4 regions of the Allorhizobium sp. Av2 genome follow, and region 1 is predicted to be linked to each of the others. Evidence: predicted binding sites of a transcription regulator. Region 1 holds the regulator's gene; each other region holds the start of a gene.
What was found. The regulator PhoB, encoded in region 1, activates phosphate uptake and scavenging genes when phosphate is short. The targets are predictions, from matches to a motif close to TGTCATNNANCTGTCAT.
Positions count from the first base shown of each region.

Region 2: a site for PhoB is predicted at 2,416-2,432, ahead of pstS (phosphate ABC transporter substrate-binding protein PstS). Genes of this name have one in related genera too.
Region 3: a site for PhoB is predicted at 1,437-1,453, ahead of FS819_RS05825 (UDP-2,3-diacylglucosamine diphosphatase). Genes of this name have one in related genera too.
Region 4: a site for PhoB is predicted at 2,004-2,020, ahead of FS819_RS07905 (bifunctional 2',3'-cyclic-nucleotide 2'-phosphodiesterase/3'-nucleotidase). Genes of this name have one in related genera too.

Region 1 covers NZ_CP192696.1:131,761-136,273, reverse strand. The annotation lists gene pstB (phosphate ABC transporter ATP-binding protein PstB) at 1-548, shown strand, start outside; gene phoU (phosphate signaling complex protein PhoU) at 592-1,299, shown strand; gene phoB (phosphate regulon transcriptional regulator PhoB) at 1,660-2,343, shown strand; gene FS819_RS00660 (GcrA family cell cycle regulator) at 2,448-2,999, opposite strand; gene FS819_RS00655 (aspartate aminotransferase family protein) at 3,440-4,513, shown strand, end outside.
Region 2 covers NZ_CP192696.1:1,930,574-1,935,086, reverse strand. The annotation lists gene FS819_RS09325 (ATP-dependent helicase) at 1-2,217, opposite strand, end outside; gene pstS (phosphate ABC transporter substrate-binding protein PstS) at 2,518-3,567, shown strand; gene pstC (phosphate ABC transporter permease subunit PstC) at 3,876-4,513, shown strand, end outside.
Region 3 covers NZ_CP192696.1:1,210,073-1,214,585, reverse strand. The annotation lists gene FS819_RS05830 (ABC transporter permease) at 1-337, opposite strand, end outside; gene FS819_RS05825 (UDP-2,3-diacylglucosamine diphosphatase) at 525-1,385, opposite strand; gene FS819_RS05820 (NADP-dependent malic enzyme) at 1,567-3,873, shown strand; gene FS819_RS05815 (helix-turn-helix transcriptional regulator) at 4,236-4,513, shown strand, end outside.
Region 4 covers NZ_CP192696.1:1,639,796-1,644,308, reverse strand. The annotation lists gene FS819_RS07905 (bifunctional 2',3'-cyclic-nucleotide 2'-phosphodiesterase/3'-nucleotidase) at 1-1,939, opposite strand, end outside; gene FS819_RS07900 (PilZ domain-containing protein) at 2,103-2,438, opposite strand; gene FS819_RS07895 (asparaginase domain-containing protein) at 2,633-4,231, opposite strand; gene FS819_RS07890 (DUF1203 domain-containing protein) at 4,252-4,513, opposite strand, start outside.

The DNA of each region.
Region 1 (4,513 bases):
TGGATATCTACGATCCGTCCATCGACGTGGTGGAACTTCGCGCCCGCGTCGGCATGGTGTTCCAGAAGCCGAACCCTTTCCCCAAGTCGATCTACGAAAACATTGCCTACGGCCCGCGCATCCATGGTCTGGCCCGCAACAAGGCGGACATGGACCAGATCGTTGAAAAGAGCCTTCAGCGCGCCGGTCTTTGGAACGAAGCAAAGGATCGCCTTCAGGAGCCGGGAACGGGCCTGTCCGGCGGTCAGCAGCAACGTCTGTGCATTGCCCGCGCCATTGCCGTCAGCCCCGAAGTCATCCTGATGGACGAGCCCTGCTCGGCCCTGGACCCGATTGCAACGGCCAAGGTGGAAGAGCTGATCCACGAATTGCGGGCCAATTTCACCATCGTCATCGTCACGCATTCGATGCAGCAGGCCGCCCGCGTGTCCCAACGCACGGCGATGTTCCATCTCGGCCAGCTGGTCGAGGAAAACGATACCGACAAGATGTTCACCAACCCGGACGACCAGCGGACCCAGGACTATATCATGGGCCGGTTCGGCTGATCCGACGGTTGATTGAAAATGCATCTTTTTAAAGGATCAGAACATGACAGCGCATATCTACACCGCCTTTGACGAGGAACTGAAATATCTGATGCGCCGCATTTCGGAAATGGGTGGTCTGGCCGAGCAAATGGTGGGTGAATCCGTTCGCGCCCTGGTCAATTCCGATGCCGCCCTCGCCCAGAAGGTGATCTCCGACGACGTGATCATGGACAATGCCGAGCGTGAAGTGGGTGACAAGGCAATTGTCACCATTGCAAAACGTCAGCCCATGGCCGCCGATCTGCGCGAAATCATCGGTGCGCTCAGGATCGCTTCGGATCTGGAGCGTGTCGGCGATCTCGGCAAAAACAATGCCAAGCGGGTGATGGCGGTGCAGGGCACTGGCGTGCCGCGCAAGCTGGCCCGTGGCATTGAGCATCTTTCGGAACTGGCGATGACCCAGCTCAAGGAAGTCTTGGATGTCTATACCACCCGCTCGGCGGAAAAGGCCAAGTCGATCCGCGACCGCGATGAGGAGATCGATGCGATCTACACCTCGCTGTTTCGCGAATTGCTGACCTATATGATGGAAGATCCGCGCAACATCACCACCTGCACGCACCTGCTGTTCTGCGCCAAGAATATCGAGCGTATCGGCGACCATGCCACCAATATCGCCGAGACCATCTATTACATGGCCACTGGCGCACAGCCCGAAGGCGAGCGCCCGAAGGACGATACGACGACCGCTTTCGGGGTCGCCGATTGAGATGACAGTGCGAGGATAGTGACTCATCCTCGCGTTGACTGACATGCTGATATCTCAAGGTGTCAAGATCTTGAGATATCAGAGAAAAGCATACCAGGAGCCATGGTCTATGGCTGCCGGTATGAAACCATGACGGAGATTGGCATCGGACAGCTCAGCGTCTGACGCCAAATGGGGTGGGGGCTTCACCCGAAGGTTCGACCTGTGGCGACAGGCCAGCCTTCCAGTCACAGTAGAGCGCCATCATAAAGCGCAAACATGCTGTAAACATCGAAATTCTCGTATTGCCATGTTCTTTTTCGCCAGAGCGGACAAGGAAGGGCTTGCGGGAAGACTCTCTCATTGAAGGTATGGGATCGAATGCTGCCGAAAATTGCCGTCGTTGAAGACGAAGAAGCCCTGAGCGTCCTTTTGCGTTATAATCTGGAATCTGAAGGCTATGAGGTCGAAACCATTCTGCGGGGAGACGAAGCCGAGCTTCGCCTGCAGGAACGGGTACCGGATCTGCTGATCCTCGATTGGATGTTGCCGGGTGTTTCCGGCATTGAGCTATGTCGCCGCCTGCGGATGCGGCCCGATACCGAGCGCCTGCCGATCATCATGCTGACGGCGCGCGGCGAAGAGAGCGAGCGGGTGCGTGGACTTGCCACCGGTGCCGACGACTATGTCGTCAAGCCTTTCTCGACGCCGGAACTGATGGCCCGTGTCAAGGCTATGCTGCGCCGCGCCAAGCCGGAAGTTCTGTCCAGCCTGCTGCGCTGCGGCGATATCGAGCTTGATCGCGAAACCCACCGTGTCCATCGCAAGAGCCGCGAAGTGCGCCTCGGCCCGACCGAATTCCGGCTGCTGGAATTCCTGATGACCTCACCCGGCCGGGTGTTTTCCCGCTCTCAACTGCTGGATGGCGTCTGGGGCCATGACATTTACGTGGACGAGCGCACGGTCGATGTCCATGTCGGACGGCTGCGCAAGGCGCTCAACTTTTCCAATATGCAGGACGTGATCCGCACGGTGCGCGGCGCCGGCTATTCGATGGAAGCATAAGATCGCTGCACGGTTTTTATGGACCGAAAACCCAGTGGAACGAAAAAAGCGAGCCGGGCGGCTCGCTTTTTTTATGACATGCGATCGGAGATCACGGGCAGAGATCAGCGGGCGTTAGCGGCAGCCCGGCGCCGCTCGTTTACCGGCTGGTAGGCGAGCTTCGCGTGATATTTGCAATAGGGCGAATTATCCTGGCTATCGCAGCCGCAGAAGTGAAACTCATCGGTCATCGGGTCGCCAACCGGCCATTTGCAGGTCCGCTCGGTGAGGTCTGTCAGCGACAGACGGCGCGAGGCTGGCAGGATGGTGGTGTTGAGAACCGGCAGGACAGCCATGTTCTCGGTGACATCCATGTCGAGATCGTCGTTCAGCGCGGTCGCCGCAGCAGTGCGCGCGGCTGGACGCGGCGCGCTCGAAGGCGTGCGTGCGGCAAAGTTCGGTGCGCGGGGCGTGGACGGTGCTGGCCGCTTGGGTGTGCGCGCTGGCGTGGCAGTAGGACCGCCTGCCTTGGCGCGGCCCGGAAGGCACAACCGATGCACCTTGCCAATCACGGCATTCCGGCTGACGCCGCCAAGCTGTGTCGCAATCTGACTTGCGCTCAGGCCTTCGGCCCATAATTTCGTGAGTCTTTCAACTCGCTCGTCCGTCCAGTTCATGCCGCAATCTCCGCCTGGTGCACGCGCTTGACGCGGAATCCATCATCCATGTCCCAGAAGGTTCCGGAACCCAACTTTCCTCGTGTTGTCGGTGACTGTTTCCGCCGCATGCAGTGTAGTAATTCGTCATTAACCTAGTGTGAGCCTGACTCCGTGACAAGAGTCGCCGAATCATCGTGAATCGAATTTCAGGCTTTTCCCCAACTTGCTATCCACCGATTTTTTATCGATGCGATCTCATCAAGAGGGTTTCCAAGAACATCTCGGTACGATCCGGTTGCAATACCTTTGCCCCTATGTTTTGTTGACAACGCTGGCGGAAGCCGGAATAGTGCAAATGCCGCCGAAAGGCGGCATTTTTGATTTTTCCACCGGTTTTTCGGTGGTTGGCATGCAACATCGTTCAGACTTCAAAAAGCCGCTCGAAAGGATTTTCCGTCATGGCTCAGACATCAACGCCGCTGTTCAACACGTTTTCACGTGCGCCGCTGCGTTTCGAGCGAGGCGAGGGCCCGTGGCTTTATACTGAAACAGGCGAGCAATATCTCGACTTTGCCGGCGGCGTCGCCGTGACGTCCTGCGGCCATTCGCATCCGCATCTCGTCGAGGCGTTGAAAAGCCAGGCGGAGAAAGTCTGGCATCTTTCGAACCTTTACGAAGTTCCCGGCCAGGAACGCCTGGCCGCAAGGCTGGTCGAGGCGACATTTGCCGACAAGGTATTCTTCACCAATTCCGGTGCTGAAGCGCTGGAATGCGCCATCAAGACGGCTCGCCGCTATCACTATAGCAAGGGCCATCCGGAAAAATTCCATATCATCACGTTCGAGGGTGCCTTTCATGGCCGCACCATCGCCACCATCGCGGCGGGCGGCCAGGAAAAATATCTTGAAGGCTTCGGCCCCAAGGCGCCCGGCTTTGACCAGGTGCCGTTCGGCGACCTCGACGCCTTGAAGGCGGCGATTACCGACAGCACGGCTGCATTGCTGATCGAACCGATCCAGGGCGAAGGCGGTATCCGCGTCGTCGGGACCGAGTTCCTGCGTGAATTGCGGGCAATCTGCGACGAAAAGGGCCTGCTGCTCATTCTCGACGAAGTGCAGTCGGGCGTTGGCCGGACGGGCAAGTTCTTTGCCCATGAATGGGCTGGCCTCACCCCCGATATCATGGCGGTGGCCAAGGGTATCGGCGGCGGCTTTCCGTTCGGTGCCTGCCTTGCCACAGACGAGGCTGCGTCCGGCATGACGGCTGGCGTGCACGGCACGACCTATGGCGGCAACCCGCTGGCCATGGCGGTCGGCAATGCCGTTCTCGATCTGGTTCTGGCCGATGACTTCCTGCAAAATGTCCGCGATGTAGCTCTGGTCTTCCGCCAGGGTCTGGCCGGTCTGAAAGACCGTTTTCCAGGCGTGATCGAAGACGTGCGCGGCGAAGGCCTGATGCTCGGCATCAAGGCTGCGGTGCCATCCTCCGAACTGCTGCATGCAATGCGCCACGAGCATATCCTGGGCGTTCCG
Region 2 (4,513 bases), 1.8 Mb from region 1:
GGTGGAGTAGGAATTGGCAAATGGCTCCTGCTTGTCGAAGCGGGACTGGCCGTAGCCGCCGCGTCCATAGCCGCCATAGCTGGTTTCCACCTCCGCCACTTCCACATGGGCGGGCGGCAGTTCATCGAGGAAGCGTGACGGCATGGTCGATTGCCAGAGGCCATGGATGCGCCGGTTGGAAACGAACCACAGGTGACAGCGGCGCTTGGCGCGCGTCAGGCCGACATAGGCCAGCCGCCGTTCTTCCTCCAGCGCGGCACGTCCGCCTTCATCCAGAGCACGTTGATGCGGAAACAGGCCTTCTTCCCAGCCGGGCAGAAACACGGTCTCGAATTCCAGCCCCTTGGCGGAATGCAGCGTCATGATCGATACGGCGTCGAGATTTTCGTTGGTCTCGGCATCCATCACCAGCGAGACATGCTCCATGAAGCTGCGCATGCTCTCGAAGGCTTCCATCGAGCGGATCAGTTCCTTCAGGTTTTCCAGCCGCCCCGGCGCTTCCGCCGATTTGTCGTTCTGCCACATGGCGGTATAGCCGCTCTCATCGAGGATCTGCTCAGCAAGCTCGGTATGCGGCGTGTTTTCCAGCAGATCCTGCCAGCGGCGGAAATCCGTCACCACGTCAAACAGCGCCTTGCGCGCCTTCGGCTTCAATTCATCGGTCTCGATAATGTCGGAGGCCGCCGCCAGCATCGGAATATCCCGTTTGCGGGCATAGTCATGCAGGGTGCGCACCGTGGTATCGCCTAACCCGCGCTTCGGCGTATTGACGATCCGCTCGAAGGCCAGGTCGTCGGCGGGCTGGCAGACCATGCGGAAATAGGCCATGGCATCGCGGATTTCCAACCGCTCGTAAAAGCGCGGACCGCCAATAACCCGGTAATTCAGCCCAAGCGTTACGAACCGGTCTTCAAACTCGCGCATCTGGAAGGAGGCGCGCACCAGAATGGCCATGTCGTTGAGCTTATGCTGGTTGCGTTGCAACTGCTCGATTTCCTCGCCAACTGCACGGGCTTCCTCCTCCGAATCCCAGGCGGCATGCACCACGACTTTTTCGTCGTTCGGATCGACCCGGTCGGTAAACAGCGTCTTGCCCAGACGCCCCTCGTTATGGGCAATCAGGAACCCGGCAGCGCCAAGAATATGCTCTGTCGAGCGGTAATTGCGCTCCAGCTTGATGACTTTCGCGCCCGGAAAATCCTTCTCGAAGCGCAGGATGTTGTCCACTTCGGCCCCACGCCAGCCATAGATCGACTGGTCATCATCACCAACGCAGCAGATGTTTACTGTGCCGTTTGTGACCTTGCCGTCAGCGCTTCTGCTGCTTGGCCGCTGGGCCAACAGCCGCAGCCACATATATTGCGCCGTGTTGGTGTCCTGATACTCATCGACAAGAATATAGCGGAAGCGCTGGTGATAGTCCTTCAGCACATCCGGATTGGCGCGGAACATGCGGATCGGGTGCAGCAGAAGATCGCCGAAATCGCAGGCATTCAGGCTTTTCAGCCGGGCCTGGTAGGCGGCGTAAAGCTCGCGGCCCTTGCCATTGCCAAAGGCGCGGGCGTCGCCTTCGGGGATCTGCGCCGGGTCGAGGCCCTTGTTTTTCCAGCCGTCGATCATTCCGGCAAACATTTTGGCGGGCCAGCGCTTGTCGTCCAGCCCTTCGGCCTGGATGATCTGCTTGATCAGCCGCACCACGTCATCGGTATCGAGAATGGTGAAATCCGAGGTCAGGCCGACCAGCTCGGCATGGCGGCGCAAAAGCTTGACGCCGATGGAGTGGAATGTGCCGAGCCACGGCATGCCCTCGACAGCGCCGCCAACCAGGACGCCGACGCGTTCCTTCATCTCGCGGGCTGCCTTGTTGGTGAAGGTCACGGAGAGGATCTGGCTGGGGAAAGCGCGGCCGGTGGCCAGAATATGTGCGATACGGGTGGTCAACACCCGCGTCTTGCCGGTGCCTGCACCGGCCAGCACCAGAACGGGACCATCCAGGGTTTCGACCGCTTCGCGCTGTTCCGGGTTGAGGCCGGAGAGATAATCCGGGTTGCGGTTCTGGTCGCGCGCGGCCATGGCCCGCGCTGCAATGCCCAATCCGCCGCCCGCAGGCGTCGTGGTTTCCTTTTCCGGCGTAGCCGTGGCCTTTCCTCCCGCTGGGGAGGTGCGGGGTGCAGGCTCTTCGTCGAAGAAGGGAATATCGTCAAAACCGTTGCTCATGTCCTTCAATGTAGTGATTCTACCTCGAAAGGCCAGTGAAAACGTTCTTGTTTCATTCCAGATTCAGCGGTGGGTCAGTGAAGAGAGGAAAAAACCTCCCTTAAAAGACGGTCAGAAACCTGATTGCAAATGGAAGGAAAATCACGCCAGCTTGCCTGAAAATCACAGCCGCGTGATGCCGCTCGCTGGTCGGAATTTTGTCACGAAAGCTTCATGGAAGCGACTTACGCCAATTCCAGTGTCGCTCGAAAAGCCGCTGGGGCTTTGAGAGATTGCTCGACGAACACGGGGATTATTCCGATGACTTTCATGAAAAAGATCGCCACGGGTGCGGCGCTTGCCGCCTTTTCGGTCGCCTTTACCGGTGCGGCTTTTGCCGCCGATATTTCCGGTGCCGGTTCCAGCTTCATCTATCCTGTGTTTTCCAAATGGGGTGAAGCCTACAAAGCCAAGACCGGCATCAGCTTGAACTATCAGTCCATCGGTTCCGGCGGCGGCATCAAGCAGGTCGAAGCCAAGACCGTCACCTTCGGCGCTACCGACAAGCCGCTGAGCGACGAAGAACTCACCAAGAACGGCCTGACCCAGTTTCCGATGGTGATGGGCGGCATCGTGCCGATGTACAATATCGAAGGCGTCAAGCCGGGCGAACTGGTGCTGGATGGCAAGGCGCTCGAAGCCATTTACATGGGTACGATCACCAAGTGGAACGACCCGGCGATTGTAGCCCTCAACAAGGGCGTCAAGCTGCCTGAGCAAGCCATCGTTGTCGTGCATCGCGCCGACGGTTCCGGCACGACCTTCAACTTCACCGATTACCTCAGCAAGGTTTCCGCCGAGTGGAAGAGCAAGATCGGCTCCGACACTGCTGTCGAATGGCCGGTCGGTATCGGTGCCAAGGGGTCTGAAGGCGTTGCCAACACGGTCAAGCAGACGGCTGGCGCTATCGGCTATAACGAATATGCCTATGTGATCCAGAACAAGCTTGGCTATGCCAAGATGAAGAATGACGCCGGCAAGGTGGTCGAGCCTTCGCTGGACAGCTTTGCTGCTGCCGCTGCCAATGCCGATTGGGCCGGTGCCAAGAATTTCAATGTCGTCATCACCAATCAGCCCGGCGAAAAGAGCTGGCCGATTGCTGCTTCCACCTGGGTGCTGATCCATAAGGACCCTGTCGACAAGGACGCCACCGAAGCCGCGCTGAAGTTCTTCGCCTGGGCCTACAAGGATGGCACCGGTGAAGCCAAGGCGCTGGAATATGTCGCTATTCCCAAGCCGGTTGTGAAGCTGATCGAAAACTCCTGGGATAGCATCCAGAAGGACGGCAAGCCGGTCTTCAAGGCGATGTAATTGGGGCCATCTAAGGTCGGGCATTCCGAAATTTCGATAGAAGACAGCGGACGGTTCCACCGCCCGCTCAGTTTATTGCCAAATTTCGATCTCGGCATTTCGTCACCCTCGGGCCTGTCCCGAGGGTCTGCCGTCGCTGAATAAGCAATTGACGTTGTTGATTAAATTAACGTGCTTAGATGCTCGGCACAAGGCCGAGCATGACGTCGAGGATAAATGCGGACTTTGTCAGCAGTCTGAGCGGATGGTTCCACCGCCCGCTATTTGCGTCTTGGCCTGCCAAAAAGCTCCTGCGAGAAAGTTTCTGCATGACTGCCACCCATCAACCGACCATGAGCGAGGACGAGCTAAGAACAGCTGCCGCCAAGCGGGTGCGCTTTGCCGATGCAGTGTTCATCCGCGCCACCTGGCTTTGCGCCATGCTGGTTATGGTCGCATTGCTCGGGGTATTCCTGTCGCTGCTGATCGAATCCTTGCCGACCTGGCGCGAATTCGGCCTATCCTTCCTGTGGAACGAACGCTGGAGCCCGGCCAAGGACATTTACGGGGCCGCCGCACCGATTTACGGCACGTTGATTACCTCGGTTATCGGCCTGGTGATCGGCGTTCCCGTCAGCTTCGGCATCGCTATTTTTCTCACTGAAATGTGTCCGCCGCTGCTGCAACGGCCCATCGGCACGGCCATTGAGCTTCTGGCTGGCATTCCCAGCATTATTTACGGGCTCTGGGGCTTCTTTGTGCTGGCGCCGATCATGCAATCCGTGGTGCAGCCAGCTCTGATTGCCACATTCGGCCATCTGCCTGTTCTCGGTCTGCTGTTCAGCGGCGCACCTTATGGCATCGGTCTTCTGACGGCGGGGATCGTGCTGGCGATTATGGTCATTCCATTCATCGCCTCTGTCACCCGCGACGTGTTCGGCACAGTGCCGGTGCTGCTCAGGGAATC
Region 3 (4,513 bases), 1.1 Mb from region 1:
GGAAGAAGGGACGGTGATCCACGACCTTTTCTGGCAAAGGCGGCTGTTCCGGCAGCGCGGAAATCAGCTCCCGCATCGCGTCGCTGCCACCGACAATCTGCACATCGCCCTGCTTGGAGGCGGCCAGCTCGATGCGGCGGATGATCCATGCGCCAGATGTATCAAGACTTGAAATGCCGGTGATGTCGATCTCGACATTGCCGTTCAGCGTTTCGCGCATTTCCAGCAGTTTTGGAATCACGGTATCGACCGTGGTATTGCGCCACGGACCGCTCAGGCGAAGCCTCTGCCCGGCCTCCCCTTCCAGCTGTTCGGCATCGACCGTGGCATTGTCCATCTGACCGGAACTCAAAACGAATACACTTTCAAAGCCGTCACTCAGAGAGTGGGCAAGCCGCCATCGGCTTGATGCTGGCGACTATATATCGTTCCCGCGCGACAATTCCACTGATCTTTGCGGGAAAAGTGTCGATCAACCCATGGGCAACACTTCGGTCCACAGGCTTTTGTCACCTATAACCATTTTATGCGTTGCAGCGCGCCGCCTGCGTTTCTGTTCCAGCGGGGTTTTCCACCGGAAAGATGCGAATCGGCTCCGGCGGACCCAGCAGGCGCGGTTGCGCAACGGCGTTATAGCGCGTGCCCCATTCGATCAGCTCGAAATGTCCATCGTAATGTTCGGCCACCGCGGTACAGCTTTCCACCCAATCGCCGGTATTGATGTAATGGATACCGCCAACATCCTCCATGACAGCATGGTGGATATGGCCACAGATCACACCATGCACGTCGTTGCGGCGCGCTTCGTCGGCAACGACTTTCTGGAATTCGCCAATAAAATTGACGGCATGCTTGACCTGTAGCTTGGCCCAGGCAGAAAATGACCAATAGGGCATGCCCATCCGGCGGCGGACGGCCGCCAGAACCACGTTGATGGCAATCGCCATATCGTAAGCCCAGTCACCCATATAGGCGAGCAGGCGCGCATTGCGCACCACCACATCGAACTGATCGCCGTGCAGAACCAGATAGCGCTTGTTATCCGCCGTCTCGTGAATCATCTGATCCAGCACTTCGATTCCGCCGAAATGGGTTCCGGGAAAACCCCGGAGGAATTCGTCGTGATTTCCGGGGATATAGACAATTCTTGTCCCCTTGCGCGCCTTGCGCAGCAATTTCTGCACCACATCATTACAGCCCTGAGGCCAATACCAGCTGCGTTTCAACCGCCAGCCATCGACGATATCGCCAACCAGAACGATGGTGTCGGCATCGTAAACACGCAGGAAATCCAGCAAAAAATCAGTTTTTGCGGCCTTAGAGCCGAGATGCACATCCGAAATGAAGAGGGTTCTCACATGTCGCGTTTCGGTTTCGTCGCTCACGGGAATGGTCCTTTACGATCAGCTTTGGCATGCTCTCAAAATCAGACTCGTGTTTCAGGATGATGACACGGGCGGTACACCGATGGGCTGCAATTGCCATGCCCCCCAGAAATATGTTCTGGTCCGTGGAACGATTTGTTGTAAGAGATGGGAAGAGATGAACGATGAAGCGGCAAGAAGCATGACCGACGACAAAACCAAGACGAATTCGCCCGCCTCTGGCGATCTGGACGAACAGGCTCTGTTCTACCATTTGCATCCCCGTCCCGGCAAACTGGAGATCCAGGCAACCAAGCCGCTGGGCAACCAGCGCGATCTGGCACTGGCCTACTCCCCCGGCGTTGCCGCTCCCTGCCTTGCCATTCGTGACAATCCACAGGCCGCCGATGATTATACGGCCCGCGCCAATCTGGTCGCGGTGATTTCCAACGGCACCGCCGTCCTCGGCCTCGGCAATATCGGCCCGCTGGCCTCCAAGCCGGTCATGGAAGGCAAAGCCGTCCTGTTCAAGAAATTCGCCGGCATCGACGTTTTCGACATCGAGGTCGACGCCATGACCGTCGATGCCATGGTCTCGACCGTCGCATCGCTGGAGCCGACCTTCGGCGGTATTAACCTTGAAGATATCAAGGCGCCGGAATGCTTCGAGATTGAGCAGCAATTGCGTGACCGGATGAATATTCCGGTGTTTCACGATGACCAGCACGGTACCGCGATTATCGTCGCCGCCGCCATTCTGAACGGCCTGGAACTTGCCGGTAAAACCATTGGCGACGTCAAGATCGTCGCGTCAGGCGCAGGTGCTGCGGCTCTTGCCTGCCTCAACCTTCTGGTTGCACTTGGCGCGAAACGCGAAAATATTTGGGTTCATGACATTGAGGGCCTGGTCTACAAGGGCCGCAACGAGCTGATGGACCCCTGGAAAGAGGTCTATGCCCAGGAAAGCGACAAGCGGGTGCTGGCCGAAAGCATCGGCGGCGCCGATGTGTTCCTCGGCCTGTCCGCTGCGGGCGTCCTGAAGCCGGAACTGCTCGAACAGATGGCACCAAGCCCGCTGATCATGGCTCTGGCCAATCCAAAGCCGGAAATCATGCCGGAACTGGCGCGCACCGCCCGTCCCGACGCGATGATCTGCACCGGCCGGTCGGACTATCCAAATCAGGTCAATAACGTTCTCTGCTTCCCTTATATCTTCCGGGGTGCGCTGGATTGTGGCGCGACGACGATCAACGAAGAGATGAAGATGGCCGCCGTCAAGGCCATCGCCGCACTGGCGCGCGAAGAAGTCTCAGAGGTGGCAGCCAGGGCCTATACCGGCGACTCGCCGACGTTCGGACCTGAATATCTGATCCCCTCGCCCTTCGACCCACGCCTCATCCTCCGCATTGCCCCCGCCGTGGCAAAAGCCGCCGAAGAGAGTGGCGTCGCCCGCAGGCCGATTGCCGATTATGACAGCTATCTCGATACACTGAGCCGTTTCGTGTTCCGCTCCGGCTTCATCATGAAGCCGATCTTTGCCAATGCAAAAGCGGCTGTGAAAAAGCGGGTGATCTTTGCCGAAGGCGAGGATGAACGGGTGTTGCGCGCCGCCCAGGTGCTGCTAGAAGACGGGATCGGCGAACCGATCCTGATCGGTCGTCCACAGATCATCGAAACGCGCCTGAAACGCTTTGGCCTGCGCATCCGGCCCGGCACCGATTTTGCCATCGTCAATCCGGAAGACGATCCGCGCTACCGTGATTATGTCGACGACTACGTGGCGCTGGTTGGACGGTCGGGTATCAACCCTGAAGCTGCAAGAACCATCGTGCGCACCAATACGACCGTGATCGGCGCACTATCCTTGAAGCGCGGCGAAGCTGATGCGCTGATCTGCGGCGTCGAAGGCCGGTTTGACAGGCATGTTCACGATGTCGGTCAAATTCTCGGCAAAAAGCCGAATGTCCGGGATTTTTCCGGTCTCAGCCTGCTGATTTCCCAGCGCGGTGCGGTTTTCATGACCGATACATTCGTGACGGAAAATCCAACGGCGGAAGAAGTCGCGGAAATGACCATTCTGGCCGCCCAGGCCATTCGCCAGTTCGGCATCACCCCGAAGGCCGCACTTCTGTCTCACTCCAATTTCGGCTCACGCAATTGTGAAAGCGCCCGCAAGATGCGTGCAGCACTTGAGATCCTGCGTAAGGAAGCCCCCGAGTTGGAAGTCGATGGTGAAATGCAGGGTGGTTCAGCCCTGTCGGAAACCCTGCGTCGGCGCGCCATTCCCAATAGCACGCTGTCGGGCGATGCAAATCTGCTGGTCTTCCCCAACCTGGATTCCGCCAATATTTCGCTGGGTCTCGTTCGCACCTTTACCGATGCTTTGCATGTCGGCCCGATCCTTCTGGGAGCCGCCCAGCCAGCGCATGTTCTGTCAACGTCCGTCACCTCTCGTGGCGTTGTCAATATGGCCGCTCTTGCCGTGGTGGAAGCCAACCAGCAGGTCTGACCCCCACTTTGGGTCTTTCGTATTCTGTAATCACCCAGGTTCATTCCGAACCTGGGTGATTTTTTTGTCCGCTTGCATTTCCTTTCAGGAAGACCGGGTCCCATTTTTCCTGGCAAACGTCATGCCGAGCCGGGCGAAGATGACGGTCTCGGACACCATCTGTTTATTATCCTCTCGCTTGCTCTGGCTCTCCTACGCTTTGTTTCCCTTGCTCTGTTTCCTTGGAAAACGGAGTTTTTGGCGTTCTTGCCGGGCATGGTCGTCTTCGAAAGACACAAAATCGCAGACCTGAAACCTTATTCAACACATGGACATTTGCCCTCAAAGGTAGAAAATAAACCCTTAAAATTTGCGGGGCTTTCATGTTTGACGATAACATTTATTTCAATTTGCTCGATTGGCTGGAGACCGCCACCAGCGCGAAATGGACCGATTTCCTGAACCGCCTGCAAGCCAGCTACAACCTGTCGGGCTGTCTTTACATGGACGCTTCCATCACCTCGGCTGGCGCCCTGGTATATCGATACGGGCATACATTCGATCAGCAGGCAAAAGACCCTATCCTCATGCTTGATGCGCCTGTTTTGCGTAACGTCTTGTCACAGCTCAGCCGGGCCATGGAACCGGTGGATATGCATGA
Region 4 (4,513 bases), 1.5 Mb from region 1:
CCTTGACCTCGGCTGCAAACGCCCGGCCCTTCGGGCCTGTCTGGAAGCTCGCCGTTGTGTCGGGGATTGCGGCAAAACGCCAATTGCCATCGGCGGATGGGTTGATGGTGCCTTGCGCGACGATATAGCGGACGATGACATCGCGATTGGTATCCGGGCCGACGAAAATCACCTTGTCGGAGGCGATATCAGGGAATTTTCCGCCGCCACCGGCGCGGTAATTGTTGGTGACGACCACAAATTGCTGGGCGGGATCGATCGGCTTGCCGTTAAAGCTCAGGTTCTTGATCCGGTTTGCCTCCGGATTGACCGGCTTGCCATCCTTGTCATATTTCGCTGGTTGCGACAGGTCGATCTCATAGGTGACGCCGTCAATCACATCGTAATTGTAGGATGGGAAGTCGAGATTGAGCAGTGCTGCGTCTTTTGAGCCGGGCTTGATCTGGTTGAACATGCCAGCCGACATTTCCAGCCAGTTCTTGACTTGCGCGCCTGTTATCAGCACCGCCTGCACGGTATTCGGATAGAGGTAGAGATCCGAGACATTCTTGATGGCGATATCGCCTGCGGGAACATCGGTATAGTAATCGGCGCCACCGCGGCCCCCAGCTTTGAACGGCGCTGCGGCTGACAGTACCGGATAATCCTTGTACTTCGTCTCCTTCAGCATGTCCTTGATATACCAGGTCTGGGCATTGGACACGATCTGCACCGAGGGGTCGTCGGCCACTAGGGCAAAATAGGAGTAAAGCGGTGCGGAGGTCTTGCCAACAGGGGTGCGCACGTAAGCGAGCGTCGCCTCATGCTCCGACTTGATGGCGGCGGCCACTTCCGGCTTGTCCTTGACATCGGCGATAATCTTCTTGGCATCGTCGCGGTGGTAGATTGGCCGGGCTTCGGCGGTAAAATCAACGATTTTCCAGCTCTTGCCGTCCTTTTCCAAGAGAAGGTCGATCAGACCCATGTGCGAGCCCCAGAAACCGGCCATCACTGCGGGCTTGCCCATCAATGTCCCCTTGACGGGGTCAGCGCCCTTGATGCCGTCCCAGGTTTTCGGCCCGGGGAAGACCAGATGTTGATGGCCGGTGAAGATCGCATCAATGCCTTCAACGCCTGCCAGATAGAGTGAGGCATTTTCCATTTTGTCAGTCTGGCCGCTGCCATCGATGCCGGAATGGGAGAGCGCGATGATAATGTCTGCGCCTTGCTCCTTCATCACAGGTACCCAGGCGCGGGCGGCCTCGACGATGTCGCGGGTCTGGGCCTTGCCTTCCAGGTTCTTGGCATCCCACAGCATGATCTGCGGCGGCACGAAGCCGATAAAGCCGACCTTGATGACGCTTTCTGCGCCAGCGCCATCCTTAATGGTCTTTTCGATGATGGTGAAGGGCTTGAAGAACAGCGCGTCGTTTTTCGGATCGGCGGCCAGCTGACCCTTGGTCAGGTTGGCGCAGACGATGGGATATTTCGCTGCCGCCAGCGTGTTGAACATGAAGTCGAGACCGTAATTGAATTCATGATTGCCAAGCGTGCCGCAATCATAACCCAGCGTGTTCATCGCCTTCATCACCGGATGCTGGTCGCCAGCCTTGATGCCCTTTTTGTAGGCCATGTAGTCGCCCATTGGGCTGCCTTGCAGCAGGTCGCCATTGTCGATCAGCATGGAGTTTCCGGCTTCGGCGCGGATGGCGTCAATCAAGCTTGCCGTGCGCGTCAGGCCCATCGTGTCATTGGGCTTGTCGGCATAATAGTCGTAGGGCATCAGGTTGACATGGATATCGGTGGTTTCCATCAGCCGCAGATGCGCCTGGTTTGCAGCCGCATTGGCAGCGAATGGATGCAGCACGACCAAGGCACCGGCGGCGGCGAAACCACCCAGCAGCGAGCGGCGCGTAATAGGGTGCAGGTCGGTGGGGCGCAAGTGAGCGAGTGGCGACATGGGAAGGCTCCTGGCAAATGTCATCGTCGATGCGTAAGCATCGCAAACCAGTTGCCTTCATATCATGACAGGTTGATGATGCTAAACTGAAATACCAAGCGCGCCAGAAATTGACGGATGACATTTTCTGATTCGATCCATCGGGAAGGGGGGGCGGTTTAGTCTACCGCTTCAGGACAGGGCGCACGTCCTGATGGAAGTTGCGAAAGTAAGCGGCGACCTTGGCAATGGAATTGCTGTTCTGGCGAAACTGAATGCCCAGCCGCCCGCCGCGATTCCAGCGGACCATGCCCTCCAGCAGACCGATTTCTTCATTTTCGATCATCACAGTGCTGCCTGCCGCTGCGTGGAAGGCTGTATAGAGTTCAAGTGCCAAGCCTGAGCGGGAAATATCGATGATCCGGCAATCGGCAACCTGGCGCATATAGCGCACGGCACTGTCCATACGGCAGCGGCTTCGGGGTGCAGTGCGAATATCCATTTTCAGGTTGTTTTGCATTGTGAAAGTCTTTTTTCTCGGTTGATTTCCGATTTTAGAGGCGACCGTTGTAAATACGGTAAAAGATCTCGTTAAAATTTCAGCTTACCCCGAGCCGACCGAGGCCGCCCTCCACGTCATACGAACGGCTAGTGAAAATTGCAGCTCGCATTCCAATTTTCTGGCGAGGATGTGGTTCACATCTTCGGACCTTCCTACTGGTCGGACGTGAGCAAAAAATTCTCGCTCCAGAGCGGTTGGCGGCGGTGGTAATCATATACGCTCAAACACACCGTGTTTTCGTCTGGCTGCGAAAGTCGCAATTGCGACGAGGCACCTTGCTCGCCACCGGTCTTGCTCTGCCACAGCGGCTGATTGTTGCGGTTATAGAAAACCAGATTTCCATCGTCGCGCATCTGTAATCGGCCGGGCAGGGCGGTTTTTTCATTTTCGTTCAGCATTGACCCCAGCATCGACCAAAGCGTCTTGCCTGAACTATCGCGCAGTTGCGGGCCGTGTACCGGGTCGTTCACCAGGCTGGCGCTGCCATTGAGCGTGGACAGCAATTGGCCGGGAAGCAGAACAGCGTTGCTGCGGCTGTCCAGCCGGGAAATATCGGCCATCTCGCCAACCAGCGGGATCTGCATCAGATATTTGACATCGTCCAGTGACCAACCATTTGCGCCGCGGGCAGCCAGAAGCACGGTCAGCTTGGCGAGGGAGGCCATGACGGTCATATCCACCGGGTTCAACGCGCCGATGGCGGGCAACCAGGCCCCTGCGGCATAGGTATTATAATCCACAGCACCCTGCAGAACCTGGGTGTTATCGACGACAACCACGCCCGCCCGATTGGCCTCATCCAATGCCTTGTAGATGGCGCCCTGGTCCGGCTGCCGGGCATTGCCGCTTGGAAAATTGCCCGCGCCATAGGCTTGCAGCACCAGTCCGCCAATGCCCTGGGCCACGCAGGCGCGGATCATATCGGCCAGCAGCGCCTTACCTTGGGCGGCATCGTACCAGGCAGGAAAGGCCCCGAGAGTGATGACCGGGGCCTTGTTTATGCTGGAGGTGATGGCCTGCAATTGGGCCAGGGTTTCTGCCCTTGCGGCTTCATCATCCAGGCTGACAGCGGAGGATACGGGTGGCAGTGGGGCAAGGTCGGCATTGAGGCCGAGGGTGATGCCATACTGGCCGATAACCGGGAAATTCGGGCTGGAAAAGCCACGGAACTGGCTGGCATCGGCTTTCACTACGCGTGAGCCGCGCATCAACTGGCTATCGAAAAACACACTGACACCGGCAAGACCCGTCTGGGCAGCCGCGACCGCACCACAGACATTCTGAAAGGCGTCACTATTGAACGTCATGCCGGAAATCACCCCCGGCGTCGGGGAGTGAAACAGCGGCACCTGCGAGCCGGTGAGGATAACCGGCTTGTTGAGTTGCGCCAGCACGGTGCCATCGGCACTGAAACGCGCCAGCAACATGGCCAGTGCCGTGCCGCTGTAATCCATCGTGTCGGTGCCATGCAGCACGATCCAGCCGTCCACCGTGTCGTAGCGCTCCAGGATATGGCGGGCAATCAGGCACCAGTCGGAGGGTTGCAGATTGGTGCTGTCCAACATGCCGCTGTCGCTCTCGGGAAAGGCGAGGTCGGTCACATAGTCCAGCACCAGATCGGTAAACTTCTGCTTAAGGATCGGGTCGAGATGGGACTGGCAGGCTGCCTTGAATTGCGTGCTGGTCATCGGAGCCAGCGGATTTCCGACGCAGCTGATCGTGCCGCCGGTATTGATGACGCCAATTTTCAAGACATGTCTCCTTGCAGTGCCTAGACGGTTTCCAATCCCTCCGACAGGTCTTCGCCCACCGGGGTCCGCTCGATCCTGCATTGAAAGCAGTTGTTGCGAGCCGACCGGACATGCACATAGGCGATTTTTTCGTCCTGGAGAAGCTCTTGCGCGCGCGCCGCAATTCGGGATGTCTCGGTAACGGCCCCGGTGCCATAGACGATCCTGTCATCATGGCCATAACCACGCACAATATAATCAGGGCTTTCGAAGATGGGCGGCAAGGTATCGCCATCATCGTAA